DNA from 4 places in the Bradyrhizobium sp. 63_E2_N1_3 genome. Region 1 is predicted to be linked to each of the others. Evidence: predicted binding sites of a transcription regulator. Region 1 holds the regulator's gene; each other region holds the start of a gene.
What was found. The regulator PhoB, encoded in region 1, activates phosphate uptake and scavenging genes when phosphate is short. The targets are predictions, from matches to a motif close to TGTCATNNANCTGTCAT.
Positions count from the first base shown of each region.

Region 1 (7,111 bases):
GATGCCGGACCCGGTCGTCCAGCTGATCGAGAAGACCTGGGCTGCCGAGATCAAGAGCTAAGCGCTCTTGTCCCGGACTGGGCGCCGGGATCTCACAAGACCTCCGCTCCGGATCGGCCTCGCGCCGCATCCGGAGCGCAAGACCAACAACAAGACCGACAACAAGCGTATATCAAACGGGCACAGGGGATCGGCGTGGCAGAGATGGCCGTTCAGAGCGATGTAATCGACGACGCCGGACCGTATGACCGCGCCAAGGCCTTGGGCGCCTTCAAGCTCGGCGACCTCACCTTCTACTGGATCACGCGGCTGTCCGCGATCTCGGTGCTCCTCATCCTCGGTGGCATCATCATCTCGCTGATCGTCGGCGCGTTCCCGGCGATGAAGGAATACGGCTTCGCCTTCCTGTGGACGCAGCGCTGGGCGCCGTCGGCAGATCCGCCCGTGCTCGGCGCGCTCGGCCCGATCTACGGCACGCTCATCACCTCCTTCATCGCGATGGCGATCGCCATTCCGGTCGGTCTCGGCATTGCGATCTTTCTGACCGAGCTCTGCCCGCAATGGGCGCGCCGCCCGATCGGCATGGCGATCGAGCTGCTCGCCGGCATTCCCTCGATCATCTACGGCATGTGGGGCTTCTTCGTGCTCGGCCCGTTCCTGGCCAACACGTTCCAGCCCTTCATGATCAAGATCTTCGACGGCGTCCCCGTGCTGGGCGCGATCTTCGCAGGCCCGCCGTCCTATCTCAGCCTGTTCAACGCGGCGCTGATCCTCGCCATCATGGTGCTGCCCTTCATCACCTCGATCTCGGTCGACGTGTTCAAGACGGTCCCGCCGGTGCTCAAGGAAGCCGCCTACGGCGTCGGCTGCACCACCTGGGAAGTCGTGCGCAGCGTGGTGATCCCCTACACCCGCGTCGGCGTCATCGGCGGTGTCATGCTGGCGCTCGGCCGCGCGCTCGGCGAGACCATGGCGGTGACCTTCATCATCGGCAACTCGTTCCGCATCTCGTCGTCGATCTTTGCCCCGGGCACCACGATCTCGGCGGCGATCGCATCGGAGTTCGCCGAGAGCGACGGCCTGCACCAGTCCGGCCTGATCCTGCTCGGCCTGCTGCTGTTCGTGCTGACATTCTTCGTGCTCGCGGCTGCACGGTTGATGCTGATGCGTCTTGAAAAGAAGGCGGGGAAGTAACATGAACCCGATCTACGCACGCCGCCGCCGCATGGACATCGTCATCCGTGTGCTCTGCCTGGCTGCCGCTGCCTTCGGCGTCACATGGCTCGCGCTGATCCTGATGACGCTGCTCTACAACGGCATTGCCGGCCTGAACCTGGAGCTCTTCGTTGCGGACACGCCGCCTCCGGGCTCGACCGAGGGCGGCCTGCGCAACGCCATCGTGGGTTCGATCATCATGACCGTGCTCGGCGTCGGCATCGGCGCGCCGCTCGGTCTGTTCGCCGGCACCTATCTCGCCGAGTACGGCCGCAACGACCGCCTGACCTCGGTGATCCGCTTCATCAACGACATCCTGCTCTCGGCGCCCTCGATCATCATCGGCCTGTTCATCTATGGTGCGGTGGTGGTGCCGATGCGCGGCTTCTCGGCGATTGCCGGCTGCCTCGCGCTTGCGGTGATCGTCATCCCGGTGGTGCTGCGCACGACCGAGGACATGCTGCTGCTGGTGCCGAACGCACTGCGTGAGGCGGCCTCGGCGCTCGGCCTGCCGCGCTCGCTGGTGATCAAGCGCATCGCCTATCGCGCGGCGCGCTCGGGCCTCATCACCGGCGTGATGCTGGCCACCGCCCGCGTCGCCGGCGAGACCGCGCCGCTGCTCTTCACCGCGCTGTCGAACCAGTTCTTCAGCCTGGGTCTGAACAAGACGATGGCGAACCTGCCGGTCACCATCAATAATTTCGTGCAGAGCCCCTACGCCTACTGGAAGCAGCTCGCCTGGAGCGGCGCGCTGCTCATCACCCTGACCGTTCTTGCCCTGAATATTGGCGCGCGCATTCTGAGCGCCGAGAGGACCGCAAAATGAGTGATCTTTCCGTATCGATGAGCGCGGCCGGTGGTTTGCCCCAGGCGCCGGTGCTGCCCGAAGCTCCGGCCAAGGTGACGGTGCGCAACCTCAATTTCTATTACGGCGAGCACCACGCGCTGAAGAACATCAATCTGGCGCTCGGCACCAACCGCGTCACGGCGTTCATCGGCCCGTCGGGCTGCGGCAAGTCGACCCTGCTGCGCATCTTCAATCGGATGTACGACCTCTATCCGGGCCAGCGCGTCACCGGTCAGCTCATGCTCGACCAGACCAACGTCCTCGACCCCAAGCTGGACCTCAATTTGCTGCGCGCCCGCGTCGGCATGGTGTTCCAGAAGCCGACGCCGTTCCCGATGACGATCTACGAGAACATCGCCTTCGGCATCCGCCTTTACGAGAAGATCTCGAAGTCCGAGATGGACGACCGCGTCGAGAAGGCGCTGCGCGGTGGCGCGCTGTGGAACGAGGTCAAGGACAAGCTCAACGCCTCCGGCCTGTCGCTCTCCGGCGGCCAGCAGCAGCGCCTCTGCATCGCCCGCACGGTCGCGGTGCGGCCCGAGGTGATCTTGTTCGACGAGCCCTGCTCGGCGCTCGACCCGATCTCGACCGCCAAGGTCGAGGAGCTGATCCAGGAGCTGTCCGAGAACTACACGATCGCGATCGTCACCCACAACATGCAGCAGGCGGCGCGCGTCTCCGACAAGACCGCCTTCATGTATCTCGGCGAGCTGATCGAGTTCGACGACACCAGCAAGATCTTCACGTCGCCGACCGACCGGCGCACGCAGGATTACATCACCGGCCGGTTCGGCTGAGGAGACGGAACATGGGTTCTGAACATACCGCAAAGGCCTTCGACACCGACCTCCAGGAGCTCACGCGCCTGGTCGCCGAGATGGGCGGCATCGCCGAGCGCATGATCGTCGATTCCGTCGACGCGCTTATCCGCCGCGACGTCGCGCTCGGCCAGCGCGTCGTGACCATCGACGCCGAGCTCGACGCGCTCCAGAAGAAGATCGAGGAGCGCGCCGTTCTCACCATCGCGCGCCGCCAGCCGATGGCGGTGGATCTGCGCGAGATCGTCGGCGCCATGCGCGTCGCGACCGATCTCGAGCGGATCGGCGACCTCGCCAAGAACATGGGCAAGCGCGTCGCGGCGCTGGAGACGGATTTCCATCCGCTCAAGCTGTTCCGCGGTCTGGAGCACATGACCGACCTCGTGCAGCAACAAGTCAAGTCGGTGCTGGATGCCTATGCCGCGCACGATCTGCCGGCGGCGATGGCGGTGTGGAAGGGCGACGAGGAAGTCGACGCCATCTGCACCTCGCTGTTCCGCGAGCTCCTCACCTACATGATGGAGGATCCGCGCAACATCTCGTTCTGCATCCATCTGATGTTCTGCGCCAAGAACATCGAGCGCATCGGTGACCACGCCACCAACATCGCCGAGACCGTGTTCTACATGATCGAGGGCCAGGCGATCACCGACAAGCGGCCGAAGGGCGACATGACGACCTTCGCCACGACGGTCCCGAACACTTAAGGAGCGACGAACACCATGGGCGCACGCATTATGGTGGTTGAGGACGAGGAAGCTCTCACCGAGCTTCTCCGCTACAACCTCGAAGGCGACGGCTATGACGTCGAGACGGTGATGCGCGGCGACGACGCCGACACCCGCCTCAAGGAGCACATCCCCGATTTGATCGTGCTCGACTGGATGCTGCCGGGCCTCTCCGGCATCGAGCTGTGCCGGCGGCTGCGCACCCGGCCCGAGACCAAGCAGCTCCCGATCATCATGCTCACCGCGCGCGGCGAGGAGAGCGAGCGGGTGCGGGGCCTTGCGACCGGCGCCGACGACTACATCGTCAAGCCGTTCTCGGTGCCGGAGCTGCTGGCACGCGTGAAGGGCCTGCTCAGGCGCGCCAGCCCCGAGCGGCTCGCCACCGTGCTCGCCTATGGCGACATCGAGCTCGACCGCGACAAGCGCCGCGTGGCGCGCTCGGGCCGGCCGATCGATCTCGGTCCGACCGAATATCGCCTGCTGGAGTTCTTCCTGGAGCATCCCGGCCGCGTGTTCTCGCGCGAGCAGCTGCTCGACAGCGTCTGGGGCCGTGACATCTACATCGACGAGCGCACCGTCGACGTCCATATCGGCCGCCTGCGCAAGCTGCTCAATCTCGGCCGCGAGCAGGACCCGATCCGCACCGTCCGCGGCGCGGGCTACGCACTGGACGATCGCTTTGCGAAGGCGGAGCAGGCGTAGCTCGGTGAGCTGCGGCCACACTCTCGGTGTCGTCCCGGACAAGCGCAAGCGCGGGTCCGGGACACCCACAGCGAGCGGTTATTTTGTGAAAAGGTAACTCCGAGTCCCCGTAGCCACATCTTGCGGTGGTTAAGGGTCCCGGATCTGCGCGCGCTCGAGGCGCGCTTGTCCGGGACGACATCGGATTTGTTGAGCCGCCATCGTGTGACGGCTCCTTTCTGAGCTCAGAACGACTTCAGCGCGGACCCGGCTTCGCCGGCGCGCGCCGGCGATCGGCCGCGGGCTGATACGCCACGCGCGAGTGCTGGGCGCAGTAGGGCAGGCCGGAGAGCGCCTTGCCGCCGCAGAAGAAGAAATCCGGGCTCGAGGGATCGCCGACCGGCCAGTGGCAGGTGGCCTCGTTCAGCTCCAGCAGCGACAGCCGCTGGCTCATCGGCACGACGTTGTCGTAGGTGACCGGTTCGGCCTCGACCTCGACTTCGAAGGCCTGCGCCAGCGCGGTGTTGCCGCGCGCGATCGGGCGTGTCACCCGCATCATGTGCTGGGCGGGGCGCGCCTTGCGCGGCCGCGGCGCTGCCGATGAAGGGCTCTTGGCGCGGCCCGACAGGCCGAGCCGGTGCACTTTGCCGATTACGGCATTGCGGGTCACATTGCCGAGTTCAGCGGCGATCTGGCTGGCCGAAAGTCCGGCCTCCCAGAGCTTTTTCAGCTGCTCGACGCGATCATCCGACCAGGTCAAAACGGTCATTGCACCCTTTCCTTCGCCGGCGCCTGCCATCCTGGCGGCCGCACGGCGAATGCCTAAGCTTCGAAAAACCCGTGCCGCCAGAATCCCTTAAGGCTCGCCGGGCGCACCAGATGCGCCCGAACGCTTACGCCGGTACATGAGGACTTAGAGGATCAGAACTGCTGCACGAGATGTCGTATCTGACAAGCCAAACGCTACAATATGGCGTGACTCACGCGCAAGAGTCCGCCGACTCGCTTCCACATGTTCCGTGGCGGAAATACGCAAAATCGCCACCGCAAGACTACGGATTCTGCGTTTCGCGAGGCTTTCCGGGCGGCATTGACACCGGTTTCACCAGGCATAAGATAGTCAGGCGTGCCGCCCTTAAAAGGCGGCACGTTTCGTTTTCCGGGCCGGTCAATGGTGCGTTGCGCAATGCACGCTCACACCGTCCGCAACATTCAAGTGATCGTCATGACTAACAGCGCAGCGCCGCATTTGCTCCCCGTTTTCGCCAGGTCCGACCTCGGTTTCGAGCGCGGTGAAGGCTGCTGGCTGATTGCGACCAATGGCGATCGCTATCTCGATTTCACCTCGGGTGTGGCGGTGAATGCGCTCGGCCATGCTCATCCTGCGTTGGTCAAGGCGTTGCAAGAGCAGGCCACCAAACTCTGGCACATGTCGAACCTGTTCCAGAGCCCGGACGGCGAGAAGCTCGCCGCGCGTCTGTGCAACGAAAGCTTCGCGGACTTCGTGTTCTTCTGCAATTCCGGCGCCGAAGCGCTGGAAGGTGTGATCAAGCTGGTCCGCCATCATCACTTCTCCAAGGGTCATCCGGAACGTTACCGCATCATCACCTTCGAAGGCGCCTTCCACGGCCGCACGCTGGCAACGCTCGCCGCGACCGGTTCGGCAAAATATCTCGAAGGGTTTGGCCCGCCGATGGACGGCTTCGACCAGGTCCCGCATGGCGATATCGAAGCCGTCAAGAAGGCGATCGGTCCGCAGACCGCCGGCATCCTGATCGAGCCGATCCAGGGCGAGGGCGGCGTGCGTTCGGCAACGCCCGCCTTCCTGAAGGCGTTGCGCCAGCTCTGCGATGAGAAGGGCCTGCTGCTCGCGTTCGACGAGGTGCAGACTGGCATGGGCCGCACCGGCGATCTGTTCGCGCATCGCCGCACCGGCGTCACGCCTGACGTGATGTCGCTGGCCAAGGCGCTCGGTGGTGGCTTCCCGATCGGCGCGGTGCTGGCGACCGCGGACGCGGCTGCCGGCATGGGGCCCGGCTCGCACGGCTCGACCTTCGGCGGCAATCCCCTCGCGATCTCGGCTGCCAATGCCGTGCTCGACGTCATGCTCAAGCCCGGCTTCTTCGACCACGTGCAGAAGATGTCGCTGCTGCTCAAGCAGAAGCTCGCCTCCGTGATCGATCGTTATCCCGACATCGTCAGCGAAGTGCGCGGCGAAGGCCTTCTGATCGGCATCAAGGCCGTGGTGCCATCCGGCGATCTTGGCGCGGCGTTGCGCAACGAAAAATTGCTCACGGTCGGCGCCGGCGACAATGTCGTGCGCTTCCTGCCGCCCTTGATCGTCACCGAAGCCGAAATCGAGGACAGCGTCGGGCGGCTCGAGCGCGCCTGCGCCGCGATCTCGTCCAGTCAGACCAAGCGGGCGGCGAGCTGATGAGCAAGTCCCCGAAGCACTTTCTGGATATCAACGAGCTCCCGTTGTCGGAGCTCAAGAGCATGCTCGCGGCCTCCTCCGCCATGAAGGCGAAGCAGAAAGCGCACCAGCCGGTGAAGCCGCTGGAAGGCAAGACGCTGGCGATGATCTTCGAGCGTCCGTCCACCCGCACCCGCGTCTCGTTCGACGTCGCCATGCGCCAGCTCGGTGGCGAGCCGATCATGCTGACCGGCGCCGAGATGCAGCTCGGCCGCGGCGAGACCATCGCCGACACGGCGCGCGTGCTGTCGCGCTATGTCGACGCCATCATGATCCGCATCCTCAATCACGAGGCCCTGCTGGAGCTGGCGGAATATGCGACGGTGCCCGTCATCAACGGCCTGACACG
Region 1 is NZ_CP197235.1:8,604,387-8,611,497, reverse strand. It holds gene pstS (phosphate ABC transporter substrate-binding protein PstS) at 1-61, shown strand, start outside; gene pstC (phosphate ABC transporter permease subunit PstC) at 205-1,194, shown strand; gene pstA (phosphate ABC transporter permease PstA) at 1,196-2,041, shown strand; gene pstB (phosphate ABC transporter ATP-binding protein PstB) at 2,038-2,859, shown strand; gene phoU (phosphate signaling complex protein PhoU) at 2,871-3,587, shown strand; gene phoB (phosphate regulon transcriptional regulator PhoB) at 3,603-4,310, shown strand; gene AB7531_RS40975 (GcrA family cell cycle regulator) at 4,546-5,058, opposite strand; gene AB7531_RS40970 (aspartate aminotransferase family protein) at 5,515-6,723, shown strand; gene argF (ornithine carbamoyltransferase) at 6,723-7,111, shown strand, end outside.

Region 2 (7,111 bases), 7.1 Mb from region 1:
GCGCCTCCTGCGGCTTCTCCTTCTCGGGCATCATGGAGCCGAGATCGAAGGAGCAGCCGCACAGCACGATCCCCATCAAGCCGAGCGCGAACGGCTGTCGCCAGATCTGGCGTAGCCGCGCCAAGCGGCGTTCGGGGAAAGGGGAGGCCATCTACGGTTCGCTCGCGCTGGTGCCGCATCGGTAGTGCCCCCGTCCCAGAGAAGGCACCGCTCACAAAACAATAACGCGGGCCAAGGGCCCGCGTCATCGAAAACTGAAGTCTTGGAAAACTGAAGTCTTGCAAGTCAGGCGGAATCAGCGCGGTCCGCGCGGACCCGCACCCGGGCCGCTGCTACGGCCGCCACGATCACCACCGGGACCGGCGCCGAACACCGGCTTCGGCTTCATCGGCAGCAGGCCTTCGCGCTGCAGCTTCTTGCGGGCCAGCTTGCGCGCGCGGCGCACGGCCTCGGCCTTTTCACGGGCCTTCTTCTCGGAGGGCTTCTCGTAATGACCGCGGAGCTTCATCTCGCGGAAAATTCCCTCACGCTGCATCTTCTTCTTCAGCGCCTTGAGGGCTTGATCGACATTGTTATCGCGAACGAGAACCTGCACGCGGCATCCTCTTCAGTGGATCGGATTTGAATTCTGGTAAGTCAAAGGGGATGGCGAAACGCACAAGCCCTTAACCTTGAGGGCGCGGATGTATCAGACAAAACCCGCGATGTCCACCTGCCAAGCAGATTTTCGGGCCAAGTTCAGCCATTAAATAAGGCGAAAATACCTCCGTACGGCCCCGATTTGGGTGATTCGGCGCCAAGGGTGGGGCAGTTCCCGGAGCTTTGCTCCGGAAATTCCTGGAATTAGGGGAGACGTCACATGGATATGAAGAAATACGCTGCCGAGGCGATCGGCACATTCTGGCTCACATTCGCAGGCTGCGGCAGCGCGGTGATCGCCGCCGGCTTTCCGCAGGTCGGAATCGGCCTGGTCGGCGTGTCCCTGGCGTTCGGCTTAAGCGTCGTCACCATGGCCTATGCAATCGGGCACATCTCGGGCTGCCACCTCAACCCGGCCGTCACCGTCGGGCTTGCCGCCGGAGGACGCTTCCCGGCGGGACAGATCCTGCCTTACGTGATCGCACAGGTCTGCGGCGCGATCGTCGCCGCCCAGCTGCTTTACATAATCGCCAGCGGTGCTCCCGGATTCGACGTCAGCAAGGGTTTTGCGTCGAACGGCTACGACGCGCATTCGCCCGGCCAGTACAGCCTGATCGCCTGCTTCGTCACCGAGGTGGTGATGACCATGATGTTCCTGTTCGTCATCATGGGCGCCACCCATGGCCGCGCGCCCGCGGGCTTCGCTCCGCTCGCGATCGGGCTCGCGCTGGTGATGATCCATCTCGTCAGCATCCCCGTCACCAACACGTCGGTGAACCCGGCGCGCAGCACCGGGCCCGCACTGTTCGTCGGCGGCTGGGCGCTGTCGCAGCTCTGGCTGTTCTGGGTCGCTCCGCTGATCGGCGGCGCGCTGGGCGGGGTGCTCTATCGCTGGCTCAGCGAGGAGCCCTCTGGCGTCGTCGCGGGCGTGAAGACGGCCTGATCGAAAGGCGGGATCGCGGCATGCGCCGCGGTCCCGCTACTTGCCCTTCGTCGGCCTGACTTCGGTGACGTGGCCCATCTTGCGGCCGGGGCGCGGCGCGCCCTTGCCGTAGATGTGCACGGTCACGCCCGGCACGCTCAGCCACTTCTCGTAATCGTTGATCTCGTCGCCGATCAGATTGGTCATGGTGACGATTTCGCCGTGGCGCACGGCCTTGCCGAGCGGCCAGCCGGCAATGGCGCGGATGTGCTGCTCGAACTGCGAGACTGAGGCGCCGTCGAGCGTCCAGTGTCCGGAATTGTGCACGCGCGGAGCGATCTCGTTGACCAGCACCTTCGGCCCGGTGCCGTTGGCGAGCACGAACATCTCGACCGCGAGCACGCCGACATAATCGAGCGCCCCGGCGATCTTGCCGGCGATGCTGCGCGCTTCTTCCGCGAGCGCATCCGGAATCTGTGCGGGGGCGCGGGATATCTTCAGAATGTGGTCGCGGTGCTCGTTCTCGGTGACGTCGAAGCACTCGACCTGGCCGGTCGCCGAGCGCGCCGCAATCACGGAGATTTCGCGCTCGTACGGGATGAAGGCTTCGAGGATCGCCGATTTGGTGGCGAGGCTGGTCCACACCTTGGCGATGTCGTCGCCCTCGCGGATGATGGCCTGGCCCTTGCCGTCGTAGCCGAAGCGGCGGGTTTTCAGCACCGCAGGGAGGCCGATCCGGACGATCGCCTCGCGCAGCGAGGAGACCGAGGTGACGTCGGCATAGGCTGCGGTGCCGATGCCGAGCCGCGTCACGAAATCCTTCTCGGCGAGCCGGTCCTGGGTGGTCTCGAGGATCTTGCGGTTGGGCAGCACCGGGCGGCGCGCGTCCAGCACCATCGCGGCGGCAGACGGCACGTTCTCGAATTCGTAGGTGATGACGTCGACGTCGTTGGCGAACAGCTCGAGCGCTTCGACGTCGGCATATTCGGCGCAGGTCGCGTTCAGCACGACGTCGAAGGCGGGCGAGTCCGGATCGGGCGAGAATACCTGGCAGCGCAGGCCGAGCCGCGCCGCAGCCATGGCGAGCATCCGCCCCAATTGTCCGCCGCCGAGGATTCCGATGGTGTCGCCGGGCTTCAGCTTCACCTGCTTTGCGTCAGTCACGCCTTGTCCTCCGGGCGCTCCGCAACCGCCTCGGTCTGTGCCTTGCGCCAGGCGGCGAGACGGTCGGCCAGGGCCGGATCGGACAATGCGAGCACTGAAGCCGCAAGCAGCGCCGCGTTGATCGCGCCGGCCTTGCCGATGGCGAGGGTGCCGACCGGGATGCCCGCGGGCATCTGCACGATCGAATAGAGCGAATCGATGCCCTTGAGCGTCCTGGATTCGACGGGAACGCCGAACACGGGCAGTTCCGTCAGCGCCGCCGCCATGCCGGGCAGATGCGCAGCGCCGCCCGCGCCGGCGATAATGACCTTGTAGCCCGCCGCCTTGGCGCCCTTGGCGAATGCAAACAGCCGGTCGGGGGTGCGGTGTGCCGAAACGATGCGGGTATCGGCGGCAACGCCGAGCGCTGCGAGCGTGTCGGCGGCATGCCGCATCGTATCCCAGTCCGACTGGCTTCCCATGATGATGGCGATCGGCGCGGTCATGACGTCAATTGTGCTCGGAAAACAGAAAGATAGGCCAGATTAACGGTTCCGGCCGGTGGCTCGCAAGGCGGTGGCAAGGAGAAGGGAATGCACTATCCTGTCTTGGTGAATCCCCGCAAGCCTTCATTGAGCAGGATGCCCATGAAGAAACCAAAAAGGGCGAGCGCTGCGAAGGCCAAAAAGGGCCGAAAGACCAGCGCCAGCCGCTCCAAAGCCGCCCCCAGGCGACTGGCGAAGCGCTCGGCCAAGCCGGCGCGGCGCGGAGCGTCGGCCGCCGACGACCTCAGGGCGACCATCCGCGGCTTGCGGGGCAAGCTCAAGGAGGCGGAACGCCGGGTCGCGGAACTGGAAGCTGCGGCCGACACCGATTTCCTGCTCGAGATTCCGAACCGGCGCGGCTTCGAGCGCGAGCTCGCGCGCGCCATCGCCTACATGAAGCGCTACCGCGCCAGCGGCGCGCTGATCGTCCTCGACGTCGATCGCCTGAAGCCCATCAACGATTCCTTCGGCCATGCCGCCGGAGACGAGGTGCTCAAGGCGATTGCGGCCACCCTGACGCGGCAGGTCCGCGCCTCGGACGTGGTCGGCCGGCTTGGTGGCGACGAGTTTGCGTTGCTGCTCTGGAATCTCAGCGAGACCGACGCCAAGGCGAAGGCAGCGGCCTTCGAGCAGGCGATCGACGAATTGTCGTTTGCCTTTCGCGGTCAGCGCGTGACCGCGGGCGCCTCCGCAGGTGTCGCGCTGCTGGGGGCGCAGTCCGATGCAGGCCGCGCGCTGGAGGAGGCTGATGCCGCCATGTATGTGCGCAAGGCGCACCGGCGGCACGAGCCGCTGATCAGGCTGGTCAGCAACTAGGGCACGATCTTCGCGACAAATGCGGACCGCGTTGCGCGGAGATCATGCTCAAGCAACAACCCTTACAGCGTGGCCAGATCTTCCGGCACGTTGCCGAATTTACGCAGCAGCGTGGCGTCGCCGAATTCGCCGGTCATGGGATCGCCGCTGCGGCTGAACGCAACCGCGCCGATATGGCCGGCACCGTGCGCCAGGATCTCGGCGCGCCGCAACGCGGCCGCCGAGCTCTGGCATTCCTCCGCGGCGCCCGCGACAGGCGATCCGTCGGCATCGATCAGGAAGGGCATTGCAACGTAGTAGGTCACATCCGACATGGCGTTGCTCCGATGTTGAACTCAGGCGGCGCTGCTGTTGCTCCGCACCTTGCTGCGTGCGGTCTCGGGAATGCAGCCGGCTGAAATCGCCGCCTGTAATTCTTCCAGCTCTGCTTCCAGATATTCGTTGGCCATGATCAGCGCCTTGATGGTGCTACGCAGATTGCCGTCGCACATCGCGATCGCCTGGTCGCAGGCCTGTTCATAATGGCTGTTGTCGAGAAGGGCGGTTGCCGACATCTGCGTTGTCCTCGGGGGTTTCCTGGGCGTTTCCTGGGGCGTTGGGATGTCCAAATGTTCCTATTTTGTTCTTTTCGAGTCAAGCGGATTCGGATGCGGCGTGCTGCCACGAAAAAGGGCCTCGCGGTTCAGGCGATGATGTCCGGCGTGATCTGGTCTTCGATGAACGCGATACGGTCGCGCAACAACAGCTTGCGCTTCTTCAACCGTTGTAACCGCAACAGGTCGGGGGCAGGCGATTGATGCATCGCATCGATCGCGGCGTCGAGATCTCGGTGTTCTTGCTGCAACCGGGTGAGCTCGGCTTCGAGCTCACGCTCGTCTTCATTGGTCATGTTCGCGGTGGCCGAAAACCCGATGGGCGTGAGATTCAAGGCTGTGGATGCCCTGTGGAAATTATCGTCCTTGCGCGCCGTGATCGCAAGCGATCTCGGGCCGCCGCTCACCGAACTCTCGCAAGATATTTCGACGATTCGTTGCGGCGTTGCGCAAGCACGTTGATATCATGGATTTTTCCAGCGTGGTTCCTTACTCACGATTCGTTACATATGAATTTTCAAAAATGACGCTGCGACGACGGATACATATCGACAGAACGAATCGGTGATGTACACTTGTTTGTCCGGATCGAATCCAAGGTTTCCCCCTACCGAGGAGGTTTCGAATGACAATTCAGGCACATCTGGTTGAATTGGAACGGAAGCACAAAACGCTCGAAAACGAATTGCACGAAGCTCTCGTGCACCTTTCAACAGACGACCTGCAAATTGTTGAGTTGAAGCGACGGAAGTTGATGGTCAAGGACCAGATCGAGCGTTTGAAGCACACCGGCGACACGCTCCACTAGTAACCCCTGTAACAGTGTAGAGTTGAACTTACCCTTTCATGCAGGGGTGAGAGCTGTTGCGCTCATCCCTGCATGAAGGTGCGCAGCGTGCAAAGTTATTTGCGCGGCGCTTGGAGCCTTTCCGCTCCGATGGAAAATCCCCTAGATGCCTGCGAGCTCAGCGACGTGATCCGCGATCGCGAGCGACGACGTCAGTCCCGGCGATTCGATGCCGAACAGGTTGATCAGGCCTTCGACGCCGTGATCGCGCGGGCCCTGCATCAGAAAATCCTGCGTGGCCACCGCCGGCGGCACGATCTTCGGGCGAATGCCTGAATAGCTCGGCATCAGCGCGCCGTCGGGCAGCGTCGGCCAGTATCTCCGGATCGCCGGATAGAAGCGTTCGGCGCGTGACGGATCGACCTCGTAATTGATCGTCTCGATCCACTCCACGTCGGGGCCGAAGCGTGCCTGCCCGGCCATGTCCAGCGTCAGATGCACGCCGAGCCCGCCTGGCTCGGGCACCGGATAGATCAGGTGCGAGAATGGTGCTCTGGCGTTGCAGCTGAAATAGTTTCCCTTGGCGAGATAGGCCGGCGGAATCCGGTCGATCGGCATGCCGTCGATATGGCGTGCGACCGTTGTCGCCGAGAGCCCGGCGGCGTTGACGAGCAGGCCGCATTGCAGCGTCATCGGCGCTTCGCCGCCGGCCTCGATCTCGATCACATCGCCGGCTGCCTTGGCGCGGATCAGCGGGGTGTGAAACGCAAAGGCCGCGCCGGCCGCCTCGGCCTCGCCGCGCAGCGAGAGCATGTAGGCGTGGCTGTCGATGATGCCGGTCGATGGCGAGAGCAGCGCGGCATCGCAGGCGAGCGCCGGCTCCAGCGCGCGTGCGGCTTCGCCCGTGAGCAGCTGCATGTCGAGCACGCCATTGGCCTCGGCATGCGCCTTGATCGATTGCAGCTTCTCGGTCTCCTTGGCGCTGGTCGCGACGATCAGCTTGCCGCAGTTCTTGTGCGGGATGCCGCGCTCGCCGCAGTAGCGGTACAGCTCATGCTTGCCGCTGACGCACATGCGCGCCATCCAGCTGCCGGCGCGGTAATAGATCCCGGCATGGATCACCTCGCTGTTGCGCGAGGAGGTGATGGTGCCGATGGCCTCGGCTTCCTCGAGCACGATCACCTCGCGCCCGGCCTGGGCAAGCTTTCGAGCCACCGCGAGCCCGACCACGCCGGCTCCGATGACGACGCAGTCGACCCTATCCATGGTTGTGCAGTGTATCCATTGAAAGCATCGGTGGCATCAGGCCTGAGAACCACGGCACCGGGCCGTTTTCCATTAAGGAAGCATTTATCATGTCAGGGCAATTGCCGTATTTGGCGTCACATTTTTCTGTTGCGCGTACAGGCGTTTACCCGATCCAAACCCGTGAAGCCAGACAATCCGACGTTGAAAGCGCGGGTGGCTGATGGCTGAGAAGAACTGGCACGTGGGCAGCACGCTTCCGATTGCTGTGCAGGCCGTCGTGTGCCTGGGCAGCGCGGTCGCGCCTGCGCGCGCCTTTGCGCTCTCGGACAGCTTCGCGCCACCAGGCAAGCTCGATCCCAATTTGGTCTGGGAAGCGCTGATCGGCGGCATCGTCGTCTGTGCGTTCCTGGCCGCCATC
Region 2 is NZ_CP197235.1:1,506,637-1,513,747, forward strand. It holds gene AB7531_RS06960 (tetratricopeptide repeat protein) at 1-151, opposite strand, end outside; gene rpsU (30S ribosomal protein S21) at 296-595, opposite strand; gene aqpZ (aquaporin Z) at 860-1,582, shown strand; gene AB7531_RS06975 (5-(carboxyamino)imidazole ribonucleotide synthase) at 1,619-2,725, opposite strand; gene purE (5-(carboxyamino)imidazole ribonucleotide mutase) at 2,722-3,210, opposite strand; gene AB7531_RS06985 (GGDEF domain-containing protein) at 3,352-4,065, shown strand; gene AB7531_RS06990 (hypothetical protein) at 4,128-4,379, opposite strand; gene AB7531_RS06995 (hypothetical protein) at 4,401-4,619, opposite strand; gene AB7531_RS07000 (YdcH family protein) at 4,748-4,954, opposite strand; gene AB7531_RS07005 (YdcH family protein) at 5,284-5,466, shown strand; gene AB7531_RS07010 (NAD(P)/FAD-dependent oxidoreductase) at 5,608-6,711, opposite strand; gene AB7531_RS07015 (sensor domain-containing protein) at 6,914-7,111, shown strand, end outside.
Region 2: a site for PhoB is predicted at 5,182-5,198, ahead of AB7531_RS07005 (YdcH family protein). Genes of this name have one in related genera too.

Region 3 (7,111 bases), 4.2 Mb from region 1:
GTACGCTGCAGAACCTCGCCGCTGCCGGCGTCGACCCGAAGCACATCGACGTCGTGCTGCTGTCGCATCTCCATCCTGATCACACCAACGGCATTCGTCTCGCCGACGGCGCGCTCGCGTTCCCGAATGCGGAGATCATGGTGCCGGCGAAGGATTGGGAGTTCTGGGCGAGCGACGAGAATGCGGCCAAGGCTCCGAACGACATGACGAAGAACTACTTCGCCAACGTGAAGAAGACCTTTGCCGGCCTCGAATCCAAAGTCACGAAATACGAGTGGGGCAAGGAGGTCGCCCCGGGCATCACCTCGATCGCGACGCCCGGCCATACGCCGGGGCATACCTCGTTCGCGGTGGCCTCTGGCGACAGGAAGGTGCTGATCCAATCTGACGTCACCAACATTCCGGAGTTCTTCCTGCGCAATCCGGATTGGCACGTGGCGTTCGACAACGATGCCGCGCTGGCGCAGGCCACCCGCCACAAATTCTACGACATGGCGGCAGCCGAGAAGGCGACCGTGATCGGCTTCCACTTCACCTTCCCCTCGGTGGGGCATGTCGAGAAGGACGGCGCGAAATACCGCCTGATCCCGTCGGCCTGGAATCCGACGATCTGAACCGAGCCAGGGGTTTGCGAGAAACGTCAGGCCGCCTTCGGGCGGCCTGATTGTTTTTGGATCGTAGCGACCATCTGCTTTCGAGAAACTCAGCGTTTCCAAACGGGACCGGTTCATGCACTTGCATCCATCGGCCGGGATCGCTTAAGTGCCGCCCCGGAACTTCCGCTCAAGCCCTCAAGGACAATCCATGGCCTACAACATCGTCGTGATCGCCGGCAGCCTGCGCAAGGACAGCTTCTCGCTGAAGGTCGCCAACGCGCTCGCAAAGCTCGCGCCGGCCTCGCTCAAGCTCGAGGTCATCACGCTGGCAGGCATCTCGTTCTTCAACCAGGACCTCGAGGGCGCGCCGCCCGCGGACTGGCTGTCCTTCCGCGAGAAGCTGCAGAAGTCGGACGGCGTGATCTTCGTCACCCCCGAATACAACCGCGCCATCCCGGGCGTACTCAAGAACGCCATCGACGTCGCTTCGCGCCCCTATGGCAAGAGCTCGTTCAACGGCAAGCCGGTCGGCATCATCTCGAACTCGCCGGGCCCGCTCGGCGGCGTCAGCGCCGCCAAGACGCTGCAGAACATCCTGCCGGGCATTGCCGGCCCGATCCTGCAACAGCCGGAGACCTATCTGAACGCGGTCGGCGATGCCTTCGATGCGGAGGGGAACCTGACCAAGGAATCTCTGAAGCCCGTCCTCCAGGCCTATGTCGACGCGTTTGCTGCACACGTGGCCAAGCACCACGGCTGAGATCTTTCTTCGTCATGGCCGGGCTTGTCCCGGCCATCCACGTCTTAGCTCGTGGTGACGAAGAACGTGGATGCCCGGCACAAGGCCGGGCATGACGGCTGGGGGCAGGGATTGGAACACGTAGGGGGAAGCGATTAGCACTCCCTTAACCAACCTGCCGCATCTTCCCAAGATGGTCTCCCGCGCGCGCCTGAAATCGATCCTGACCGGCCTTGCCCTCTACGCGATGGCGGCAGCTATCGTCGGCTATTTCGGCGTCAACGCCTACACCGGCAAATACGGTCTCAACGCCCGCCAGGAGCTCGACCAGGAGATCATAGCGCTGACGAGCGAGCTGGCCCAGCTCAAGCGCGAGCGCGCGAAGAGCGAGCAGCGCGTGTCGCTGCTGCGGACATCGCGGATCGACCCTGACATGCTGGACGAGCGGGCGCGCTATCAGCTCGACTATGTCAACCCGCACGATCTCGTTCGGATGATCCCGGCGAAGTAGCGCTTTCCGCAGCATTCGAAACCGGCATCGAAAGCCGCTGCCGAAATCCGACGGCCGTGTAGCAATTCTACCGAAAGTCTTAGGCTTGGAACCGGGCTGCCGCCTTGACGGCAACGCAGCAACGGCTCCATGGCTTCTGCCGCCGTCTGCCTGAGTTGACGCAGATCAACCGGGCCGTGCCGGCGCAGCCTAGACTGCCACCCGGAGGAAACAGTGATGAATGGGCCAATGTCCCGGCATCACGCGGCCCGCGTCGAGGCCGCCATTGCGTCAGGCCAGGCCGCGCGCTCCGCGCTGGTGGCCTCATGGCGCCGTTCGTCCCGATTGCATCATCTCGATCCCGCCGGCCGCAGCGCGCCGATGCGGCTGAGTGATGTCGAGTTGCGGCAGGCGCGCGAGCGCGTCGCGCCGCTGCTCGCCGCCGCGCAAGGCGCGATGGACCGGCTCTATCAGGCGGTCGGCGCGAGCGGCTGCTGCGTGCTGCTCGCCGACGGCGCGGGCGTGCCGGTCGACCGCCGCGGCACGGCGGTGGACGATGCGACGTTCCAATCCTGGGGCCTGTGGACCGGCGCGCTCTGGAGCGAGGAGCATGAAGGCACCAACGGCATCGGCACCTGCGTCGTCGAGCAGCGCCCGCTGACGATCGACCGCGACCAGCATTTCTTCACACGCAACACGCTTTTGAGCTGCACCGCCGTTCCGATCTACGACCATGAAGCGGCGTTTGCGGGCGTGCTCGATGTCTCCTCCTGCCGCGCCGACCGGACCGATGCGTTTTCCAATCTGATCGCGCTCGCGGCAGGTGAGGCGGCGAGGCGCATCGAGGCTGATCTGTGTCGCCGCGCCTTCGCCCATGCCCGCATCGTGCTGACGCAAGGCGCGGACGGCCAGGCCGGCGGCCTGGTCGCGGTCGATGCCGACGATCTCGTGATCGGCGCGACCCGCTCCGCGCGGGCGGGGCTCGGGATCGCGCCCGGCCGTCCCTTGCAGCCGGTGCCCGCGGCCGATCTGCTCGGCGGCGAACCCGCGCATGACCATCTTGCCGGCGGCCAGCGCGCGGTGTTGCAGCGGGCGCTGCTGCGCGCGGACGGCAATGTTTCGGCCGCCGCCAAGGCCCTCGGCATCAGTCGTGCCACGCTGCACAGGAAGCTCAAGCGGTTCGAGCTGAAGCACTGAGCTGCGGCTCTATTTTTCTCCCGCGCCCAGCAACTCAACCCTCATGGTGAGGAGGCCGCGAAGCGGCCGTCTCGAACCATGCAGGCCCGGCTGTGCCCGCGGCCATCCTTCGAGACGCGCGCAAGAGCGCGCTCCTCAGGATGAGGGCTGAGTGTGTGGGGGCAGCTGCGTAACCTGTCGCAGAACTGCGACAGGTTACCCCGGCCATCGTTCACGCCCGGGCTGACAGGAAAACGCTCCCGCGACATCGTCGGCGCAAGTCGTGAACACGCGACGAATTGCGCAAACAGCAAACATCGGGAGTGATCAATGAACAAGGTGGAATTCCTCGGCGTCACCCAGGTTCCCTTCGCCGAACGCTATGACAATTTCATCGGCGGCAAATTCGTTGCGCCAATCTCCGGCAAGTATTTTGACAACGCCTCGCCGGTGAACGGCCAGATCGTCTGCAAGATCGCGCGTTCCGATGCGCAGGACGTCGAGGCCGCCCTCGATGCGGCGCACGCCGCCAAGGGCGCCTGGGGACGCACCAGCGTCGCCGAGCGCGCCGCGATCCTGAACCGGATCGCTGACCGGATGGAAGAGAATCTGGAGCGCCTTGCGGTTGCCGAGACCTGGGACAATGGTAAGCCGATCCGCGAGACCCGCGCCGCCGACCTGCCGCTCGCGATCGATCATTTCCGCTATTTCGCCGGCGTGGTGCGCGCACAGGAAGGCTCGATCGGCGAGATCGACCACGACACCATCGCCTATCATTTCCACGAACCGCTCGGTGTGGTTGGCCAGATCATCCCCTGGAACTTCCCGCTGCTGATGGCGTGCTGGAAGCTCGCGCCGGCGCTCGCCGCCGGTAATTGCGTCGTGCTCAAGCCCGCCGAGCAGACCCCGGCCTCGATCATGGTCTGGGCCGAGATCATCGGCGATCTCCTGCCGCCCGGCGTCCTCAACATCGTCAATGGCTTTGGCCTCGAAGCCGGCAAGCCGCTCGCGTCCAGCCCGCGGATCGCGAAAATCGCCTTCACCGGCGAGACCACGACGGGCCGGCTGATCATGCAATATGCCAGCCAGAACCTGATCCCGGTCACGCTGGAGCTCGGCGGCAAGTCGCCGAACATCTTCTTCAACGACGTCACCGCCGAGGACGACGACTTCTTCGACAAGGCGATCGAAGGTTTTGTGATGTTCGCGCTGAACCAAGGCGAGGTCTGCACCTGTCCGAGCCGGGCGATTGTCCACGCCGACATCTACGACCGCTTCATGGAGCGGGCGCTGAAGCGCGTCGCCGCGATCAAGCAGGGCGACCCGCGTGCGGCCGACACCATGATCGGCGCGCAGGCATCTAGCGAGCAGCTCGCCAAGATCCTCTCCTATATCGACATCGGCAAGCAGGAGGGTGCCAAGGTGCTGGCCGGCGGCGGTCGTGCCGAGCTCGGCGGCGATCTGTCCGGCGGCTTCTACGTCCAGCCAACGGTGTTCGAGGGCCACAACAAGATGCGAATCTTCCAGGAGGAGATCTTTGGTCCCGTCGTCTCGGTCACGACCTTCAAGACCGATGACGAAGCGCTCGCGATCGCCAACGACACGCTCTATGGCTTGGGAGCCGGCGGCTGGAGTCGCGATGCCAACCGCTGCTACCGCTTCGGCCGGGCCATCCAGGCCGGACGGGTCTGGACCAACTGCTACCATGCGTATCCTGCGCATGCCGCGTTCGGCGGCTACAAGCAGTCGGGCGTCGGTCGCGAGACCCACAAGATGATGCTCGATCACTACCAGCAGACCAAGAATCTCCTGGTCAGCTACAGCCCGAAGAAGCTTGGTTTCTTCTGATCGGGCAAGATCTGATTGGGCAAGATCTGATGGGGTAGGAGAGGGCGGTGCAACCTTGCGCCGCCCTCTCCGCCGTCATCCGTCTGTCAGAGTCTTGAGACAATACGACAGCGCCGACCGTATTCGGTTCGGCGCCCGCGGCATTCGAAGCGATGCCGGGCAAAGACGGAGGCTTGGTGATGCGGAACAGTCGTTCAGGACGGACAATGGGTGTCGCAGCGATGCTGTTCGGCGCGGCGGTGCTGCCGCTGTCGATGGCCTTCGCACAGTCCGGCCCGGCGCCAACTGGCGCCAAGCCCTTTCTGACCGTCGATGGAAAGGCGCCACTGGTCCTTGGCCATCGCGGCCTGCCGGGCCTGGTACCTGAAGAGACCGAGGCGTCGTACGACCTCGCCGCGGCGCTCGGGACCGATGCGCTCGAAGAGGATTTGCACCTGACCAAGGATTGCGTTCTGGTCGTGCGTCATAACCCCTGGCTGAGCGACAACACCAACATTGCCGAGGTGGCGAAGACCAATGCGGCCGTCGCTGCCCGCAAGCGCACCGTGCCCGGTGTGCGCGTCAAGGCCCCGTCGGCCACCGGCGTGCCTGCCGACTACCTGACGGATCTCAGCGACCAGGCCGATCCCAAGTCGGTGCTGAAGTCGCTGATCGTGGACGGCGAGGATCATACCAACGATTGGTCGATCAGCGACTTCACCATGGCCGAGCTGAAGCAATGGATCGGCGGCACCACCTATGACGCGGCCAACGAGCGGCCGAAAGTCTTCAACGGCAAGCTCCCGATCATCAGCTTCCAGGACGTCATCGACATCGCCAAGGTCAAGAGCAAGGAGACCGGGCGGTCCATCCTCGTCTATCCCGAAACCAAGAACCCGACCTGGAACAATGCCCAGGCGATCGCCAATGGCTGCGGCGCGGCCGGCAGTCGTCCGCTCGAGGATGCCCTGATCAAGATCATCGGGGATAACGGCCTCAACACCAAGGACGCTCCCATCCTGGTCCAGAGCTTCGAACCCGGCAGCCTGAAATATATGCGCAGCCACGGCCTCCAGACGCGGCAGGTCCAACTCGTCGACGGCAACGGAATCGACTTCAAAACCGGCAAGGTTCTCCTCAACAACATCACGAATTCGCGCCCGTTCGACTGGACGGTTGCGGGCGATGCGCGCTTGTACGATGCGATGCTGACGCCCGAGGGGCTTGCCGAGATCAAGACCTATGCCGAGGGCATCGGTCCGTGGAAGGCCTATATCGTTCCGCTCAAGATCGCGCCGTGGAAGGACAGCAACGCCGATGGCACGCCCTACAAGGGATCGACGCCGGAGGCTTCGACGCAGGACGCGACCAGCCTTGTCGCGGACGCGCACAAGCTCGGTCTTTTCGTCCATGTCTTCACGTTTCGGAACGAGAAGAAGTATCTTGCCGCCGACTATCGCGGCGACCCGAGCCTTGAATATCTCAAATTCTACCGGCTCGGCGTCGATGGGGTCTTCAGCGACTTCACGTATACCGGCGTTGCCGCCCGCGCGGCGTATTTGCGCGAGTTGGGCTGGTAAGGCTGGCACGGCGAATCGGACGCGCGCGGGATCTCGGATACAAAACAGCGCGTCCGATTTCTCTGCGTTGGCTGCTCACGTTCCCTTCGCTGACCGGTGAGCTAAAGTTGCCCGATCGGCGCCAAAGGTTTTGCAAAGTTTCGGCCACGTTGCAGTGCGGCATAATGAAAGTCGCGCCATGCCGCCGCGGTCCTTTCCAAGGGCGTTTGACTTGGGTTAGAGAGGGCTGAAGTTTTCTCTGACCCGGAATTCCCATGGCCGCACCCAAGAAAGCCGCCGCAAGCACTCCACAGGACAAGACCGACGGCGGTTCGCCCCCGGAATTCACCAGAGAGCAGGAGCTCAAAGCGCTCCGCGACATGCTCCTGATCCGGCGGTTCGAGGAAAAGGCCGGCCAGCTCTACGGCATGGGCGCGATCGGCGGCTTCTGCCACCTCTATATCGGCCAGGAGGCCGTGGTGGTCGGCATGCAGATGGCCCTGAAGCAGGGCGATCAGGTCATCACCGGCTATCGCGATCACGGTCATATGCTTGCCACCGGCATGGAGGCCAACGGCGTCATGGCCGAGCTCACCGGCCGGCGCGGCGGCTATTCCAAGGGCAAGGGCGGCTCCATGCACATGTTCAGCAAGGAGAAGCACTTCTACGGCGGCCACGGCATCGTCGGCGCCCAGGTCTCGCTCGGCACGGGTCTGGCCTTCGC
Region 3 is NZ_CP197235.1:4,393,447-4,400,557, forward strand. It holds gene AB7531_RS20875 (MBL fold metallo-hydrolase) at 1-614, shown strand, start outside; gene AB7531_RS20880 (NADPH-dependent FMN reductase) at 805-1,356, shown strand; gene AB7531_RS20885 (FtsB family cell division protein) at 1,529-1,846, shown strand; gene AB7531_RS20890 (GAF domain-containing protein) at 2,063-3,022, shown strand; gene adh (aldehyde dehydrogenase) at 3,332-4,849, shown strand; gene AB7531_RS20900 (glycerophosphodiester phosphodiesterase family protein) at 5,056-6,408, shown strand; gene pdhA (pyruvate dehydrogenase (acetyl-transferring) E1 component subunit alpha) at 6,663-7,111, shown strand, end outside.
Region 3: a site for PhoB is predicted at 4,923-4,939, ahead of AB7531_RS20900 (glycerophosphodiester phosphodiesterase family protein). Genes of this name have one in related genera too.

Region 4 (7,111 bases), 1.9 Mb from region 1:
TGCATCGCGACGGCGAGCGCTTTGCGATCCTCTATCGCCTGCTCTGGCGCTTGAAAGACAATCACGATCTCATCGAGGTCGCGACCGATCCCGATGTCGCGCAAGTCACCGCCATGGCAAGAGCAGTCCATCGCGACGAGCACAAGATGCATGCCTTCGTGCGCTTCCGCGAGATCGGACGCGAGCGCGCGGCGCATTACGTCGCCTGGTTCGAGCCGGAGCATCACATCGTCGAGCTTGCCGCGCCGTTCTTTGCCAAGCGCTTCGCCGACATGCCCTGGTCGATCCTGACACCCGATCTGTGTGCGCATTGGGACGGCCACGCGCTCTCGTTCACGTCGGGCGTGAGCAAGAACGAAGCACCCGGCGAAGACCGGTTGGAGGAAACCTGGCGGCGCTACTACGCCAGCATCTTCAATCCGGCGCGGCTGAAGGTGAAGGCAATGCAGACGGAGATGCCGAAGAAATACTGGAGGAACCTGCCCGAGGCGTCGATCATTAAGCCCTTGATCGAGGACGCCGAGCGCATGACCGGCGCCATGATCGCCAATGCCGCAACCGATCCGCACAAGCCCCAGAAGCGGCCGGAGGCTCCGATGCCACGCAAGCTGGCTGCCGACGATCTCGAAGCGCTCCGCGAGGAGGCCGCGCATTGCCGCGCCTGCCCGCTCTACAAGGACGCGACGCAGACCGTGTTCGGCGAGGGCCCGAAAGACGCGACCATCATGCTGGTCGGCGAGCAGCCCGGCGACAAGGAAGACCTCGCCGGCCACCCCTTCGTCGGCCCGGCCGGCCAGATGCTCGACCGTGCGCTTCAGGAAGCCGGCGTCGACCGCAACAAGGTCTACGTCACCAACGCGGTCAAGCACTTCAAATTCGTGCCGCGCGGAAAGATCCGTCTGCACCAGAAGCCGGCGACGCCGGAGATCCGGGCGTGCCGGCAATGGTACGAGCGGGAAGTTTCGGCAATCCAGCCCGAGCTCATCGTGGCAATGGGCGCCACCGCCGCGCAAAGCGTGTTCGGCAAGATCATCCCGATCGGCAAGACCCGTGGCCGGCTCATAGACCTGCCCGACGGCCGCAAGGCGCTGGTGACGGTGCACCCGTCCTATCTGCTCCGACTGCCCGATCCGGAAGCCAAAGTGCTGGAATATCAGCGCTTTGTCGAAGACCTGAAGATTGCCGCCGGCTTGCAGAAGAAAGCCGCACGCGCCGCCTAAATACTGGCAAATACTGGAGGGAAAGCGACTTTACGACGCAGCTGTCATCCAGCCTTCAAATCCATCGCGGACAATAGCCCTTCAAATTAGTTAAGGGGCGTCCAAAAATGACAGATGTTGCATTCGACCGTGCGGTAGGCGATCCGACGCCTGTCCAGCCGGCTTCCAGGCCAAATCTCGACAAGGGTTTTAACCCGCTCACGATGATCCTGTTCTTCGGCATCCTTGCCGCAGGCCTGCTGTTCGTTGCCTACAGCATCTATGTCGACGTCAACGCGACCGGCACGAAGGTGACGACCTTCCTGCCCTACATCCTCTTGTTCGTCGCGCTGCTGATCGCGCTCGGCTTCGAATTCGTCAACGGCTTCCACGACACCGCCAACGCGGTGGCGACCGTGATCTACACCCATTCGCTGCCGGCTGAATTCGCGGTGATGTGGTCGGGCTTCTTCAACTTCCTCGGCGTGCTGCTGTCCTCCGGCGCGGTCGCGTTCGGCATCGTCTCGCTGCTGCCGGTCGAGCTGATCCTCCAGGTCGGCTCCAGCGCCGGCTTCGCCATGGTGTTCGCACTCTTGATCGCCGCGATCATCTGGAACCTCGGTACCTGGTATTTCGGCCTGCCCGCCTCCTCCTCGCACACGCTGATCGGCTCGATCATCGGCGTCGGCATCGCCAATGCCGTCATGCGCGGCCGCGACGGCACCTCGGGCGTCGACTGGAGCAAGGCCACCGAGATCGGCTACGCGCTGCTGCTGTCGCCGCTGTTCGGTTTCATCTGCGCCGCCGTGCTGCTGCTGCTGCTCAAGTTCATCGTGCGCAACCCTGCGCTCTATGCCGCGCCCGAAGGCAACAAGGCGCCGCCGCTGTGGATCCGCGGCCTGCTGATCGCAACCTGCACCGGCGTCAGCTTCGCCCACGGCTCGAACGACGGCCAGAAGGGCATGGGCCTGATCATGCTGATCCTGATCGGCACCGTGCCGACCGCTTACGCGCTTAACCGCGCGCTGCCGGAGAGCCAGGTCGCCCAGTTCCAGAAGGTCTCGGACGCAGCCTCCAAGGTGATCGCGGCCAAGGGCGCCGGTCACTCGATCATCGGCGATCCCCGTCCTGCGGTGACGCAGTACATCACCTCGCACCACATCAGCGAAGGCACCTACCCCTCGCTGTCGGTGCTGGTGAAGGATGTCGGCGACCAGGTCGCGAAGTACGGCTCGCTCAACAAGGTACCGGCGGAAGTGGTCGGCAACACCCGTAACGACATGTACCTGACCTCGGAAGCGATCCGCTTCCTGATGAAGGACAAGGAAAACGACCTCAACAAGGAAGAGGTCGCGACCTTGAACGCCTACAAGGGCGGCCTCGATAGCGCCACGAAGTTCATCCCGACCTGGGTGAAGGTCGCCGTCGCCATCGCGCTCGGCCTCGGCACCATGGTCGGCTGGAAGCGCATCGTCGTCACCGTCGGTGAGAAGATCGGCAAGACCCATCTCACCTACGCACAGGGCGCCTCCGCCGAGCTGGTCGCCGCCGCCACGATCGGCGCCGCCGACGTGTTCGGCCTGCCGGTCTCGACCACCCACGTGCTGTCGTCCGGCGTCGCCGGCACCATGGCCGCGAACGGCTCGGGCCTGCAGATGGCGACCATCCGCAACCTGCTGATGGCCTGGGTGCTGACGCTGCCCTGCGCGATCGCGCTGTCGGCCACGCTGTATGTGATCTTCTCGCAGATTTTCTGAGCCGATCATTCCGCAAAGACAAAGGGCCCGTGCGATGCACGGGCCCTCTTCGTTTGTGCTTCGGTTCGGCGTTAAGACGCCGCGAGCGACTCCTCGACCAGCTTGACCCAATAGGACGTACCGAACACGATCGCCTCGTCGTTGAAATTGTAGGCGGGGTGATGCAGACCGGCGCTGTCGCCGTTGCCGCAGAAGATGAACGCGCCGGGCCGCGCTTCCAGCATGTAGGCGAAATCCTCGCCGCCCATCAGCGGCGGCATCTCGTGCACATTGGCCTCGCCGGCAACGTTCCTGGCGATGCGCCGCGCCACCTCGGTCTCCGCGGCGTGGTTGTTCACGACAGGGTAGTTGCGCTTGTAGTGCAGGTCGATCTTGGCACCGGTGATCTGCGCCACGCCCGCCACCACTTCGTGCACGCGCTTCTCGACCAGCTTGCGCACCTCCGGCGACAACGTGCGGATGGTGCCCCTCAACGTCGCAGTCTGCGGAATGACGTTGCGGGCATTGCCGGCGTGGAATTCGCAGATCGAGATCACGGCCGATTCCAGCGGATCGACGCTGCGGGCGACGATCGACTGCAGCGCGGTGATCACCTGCGCGCCGACCAGCACGGAATCGATGCACTTGTGCGGACGCGCGGCATGGCCGCCGAGGCCCTCGATCATGATGTCGACCTCGTCGGTCGCCGCCATGATCGGGCCCGGCCGGATCGCGAACGAGCCGATCGGGATGCCCGGGCCGTTGTGCATGCCGTAGACCTGCTCGATGCCGAAGCGCTCCATCAGGCCGTCCTTGACCATGGCCGCGCCGCCGGCGCCGCCCTCCTCGGCAGGCTGGAAGATCACCACAGCATCGCCGGCGAAGTTGCGGGTCTCGGCGAGGTAGCGGGCCGCACCGAGCAGCATCGCGGTGTGGCCGTCATGGCCACAGGCGTGCATCTTGCCCGGAGTCTTGGAGGCGTAAGGCAGGTTGGTCTGCTCGTCGACGGGCAGCGCGTCCATGTCGGCACGCATGCCGATCACCTTGAGCCCGTCGCCGGCCGGCTTGCTGCCCTTGATCACGCCGACCACGCCGGTCTGCCCGAGGCCGGTCACAACCTCGTCGCAGCCGAACTCGCGCAGCCGGTCCGCAACGAATGCTGCGGTGCGGTGAACATCGTACAGCAGCTCCGGATGCTGGTGGATGTCCCGGCGCCAGGCCTGAATATCGGGTTGGAGGTCGGCGACGCGGTTCACGATGGGCATGGAGGGTCTCAAGCCTTGTTGGGAATACAGGACTGTCTACCATGCAAGCACCAGTCCACCTAACTCCCGTGGATCGAGGGTCCCCTGTGCTCTCGTCATGGCCGGGCTTGTCACCAGCTTGTCTTGGCCATCCACGTCTGACTATTAGGACGGAAAGCGCGTGGATGCCCCGGACAAGCCCGGGCATGACGCCTGTTTGGGTGGAAGCAGAATGCCGAGGCGCCTCGAAGGTGAGTTTGACTACATTGTCGTCGGAGCCGGCACGGCCGGCTGCATCATCGCCAACCGCCTCTCGGCCGTATCAGGGAATCGCGTCCTCATTCTCGAAGCCGGCGGCGACGACAACTGGATCTGGTTCCACATTCCGGTCGGCTATCTCTTCGCGATCGGCAATCCGCGCTCGGACTGGATGTTCAAGACCGAGGCGGAGCCGGGCCTGAACGGCCGCTCGCTGGCCTATCCCCGCGGCAAGGTGATCGGCGGCTCTTCGGCGATCAACGCCATGATCTCGATGCGCGGACAGGCCGCCGATTACGACCACTGGCGCCAGCTCGGCATGACCGGTTGGGGTTATGACGACGTGCTGCCGCTGTTCAAGAAACTCGAAGATCACTTCCTCGGTGCGAGCGAGCATCATGGCACCGGCGGCGGCTGGCGCATCGAGGCGCCACGGCTGTCATGGGCCGTTCTCGACGCCGTCGGCGACGCCGCCGAGGAGATGGGCATCAAGCGCATTCCCGATTTCAACACCGGCGACAACGAAGGCACCAGCTATTTCCACGTCAACCAGAAGCGCGGTCGGCGCTGGTCGTCCGCACGGGGCTTCCTCAAGCCGGCGCTGAACCGTCCCAACCTGCGGCTCGAGAAGAACGTGCTGGTCGACCGTCTCATCATCGAGCAGGGCCGCGCCGTCGGCGTGCGCTTCATCCAGAATGGCGAGGTCATCGAGGCGCGTGCCAAGCGCGAGGTGATCCTCTCGGCAGGCTCCATCGGCTCGGTGCAGGTGCTGCATCGCTCCGGCATTGGTCCCGCCGACTGGCTGTCGCCGCTCGGCATCGACATCGTGATGGACAAGCCCGGAATCGGTCGCAACCTCCAGGACCACCTCCAGCAGCGCGCGATCTACAAGGTCGAGGGCGTGCGCACGCTGAACGAGACCTACTACAATTTGTTCCGCCGTGGCCTGATGGGGCTCGACTACGCCTTCCGCCGTCGCGGACCGCTGACCATGGCGCCGTCGCAGCTCGGTATCTTCACCCGCTCCGACGCGACGCGCGCCCGCGCCAACATCCAGTTCCACGTGCAGCCGCTGTCGCTCGACAAGTTCGGTGATCCCCTGCACCGCTTCCCCGCGATCACGGTGAGCGCCTGCAATCTGCAGCCGACCTCGCGCGGCACGGTGCGGCTGCGCTCGGCGAGCGCGGACGAGAAGCCGATCATTGCGCCGAACTATTTGTCGACCGACGACGACCGCCAGGTCGGCGCCGACGCCATCCGGACCACGCGGCGACTGATGCAGCAGAAGGCGCTCGCCAAATATCGCCCGAGCGAATATCTGCCCGGCCCCACCGTCGGCGACGACGATGCCTCGCTCGCCAAGGCCGCCGGCGACATCGGCACCACCATCTTCCATCCCGTCGGCACCGCGAAGATGGGCGCGGCGAATGATCCGATGGCGGTGGTGGACGAGCGGCTGCGTTTCTACGGCCTGAGCGGCCTGCGCATTATCGACGCGTCGATCATGCCGACGATAACGTCAGGCAATACCAACACGCCGACCGCGATGATCGCCGAGAAGGGTGCGACGATGATTTTGGAGGATGCGAAGTAGCGCCCCAACCATGATCAGCCCGCATCTCTTTTCAATCGGCCCGGCCGACACAGAGATCGCCATGCTGCAATGGGGCGAGAGCGGGAGGCCGCCCGCGCTGCTCGTGCACGGCACCGGTTTCGTCGCCGACGTCTGGGACGAGGTCGCGCGCGAGCTTGCATCGAGCTACACCGTCTATGCGCTCGACCGCCGCGGCCACGGCGCGAGCCACAAGCCCGATGCCTATCATTTCCTTGATTATGCCGAGGATGTCTGCCGGGTGATCGATGCGCTCGATCTGCGCGACGTCTATGGCATCGGCCACAGCGCCGGCGCGACCGATCTTCTGCTCGCGACGAAACTTCGGCCCGGACGCTTCACACGCCTGTTCGTGATGGAGCCGACCGTGATGGACCCGCGCGCGGCGCGGCCCGGGGGATTGAACGAAGAGTCCCTCGCTCGCGTCCAGGGCACGCTGCGCCGGCGGGCCGAGTTCGACAGTGCCGACACCGTGTTCGAGCGCTACCGCGCTGCGCCGGCGTTTGCCGATTGGACCGAGACCTCGCTCCGGGCCTATGTCCAACACGGCTTCGTACCGCTGGAGAATGGCCGGGTTCGGCTTTGCTGCACGCCCGAGATCGAATTCGCAATCCTGCGTCCGATCTACGAGGCGATGGAGCAGGTCTATGTCGGCGATGCCCGCGGCAACCCGTTTGCAGGGCTCGCCGAGATCGAATGCCCCGTCCGCGTCGCGACCGCCGCGAAGTCGGGGCCGATCTACAAGGAGATGGCGCGACGCGCCGTGTCGCTGATTCCGCGTGTCAGCACGATGGTCTTTGAGGGTGCCGGGCACTGCGTGGCGCAGGAAGTGCCGGAACGCGTGGTAGCCGCCGTGCGGGAATTCGCGAAATAAGTCTCGCGCCCCGGACGCGCTGCAGCGTGCAACGCTGCTGCGCAGAGCCGGGGCCCAGACAACCCGAGCCGCGTGGGTCCCGGCTCTGCGGCGCACCGCCATAGCGCGTCGAAGACGCGCGTGAACGCGCTTTTGGGCGCTGCACCGCGTCCGGGACACGAGACCCTACCACCTCACGAAAACGTCAT
Region 4 is NZ_CP197235.1:6,677,582-6,684,692, forward strand. It holds gene AB7531_RS31850 (UdgX family uracil-DNA binding protein) at 1-1,220, shown strand, start outside; gene AB7531_RS31855 (inorganic phosphate transporter) at 1,328-2,956, shown strand; gene AB7531_RS31860 (M20 aminoacylase family protein) at 3,028-4,200, opposite strand; gene AB7531_RS31865 (GMC family oxidoreductase) at 4,412-6,031, shown strand; gene AB7531_RS31870 (alpha/beta fold hydrolase) at 6,042-6,923, shown strand.
Region 4: a site for PhoB is predicted at 1,263-1,279, ahead of AB7531_RS31855 (inorganic phosphate transporter). Genes of this name have one in related genera too.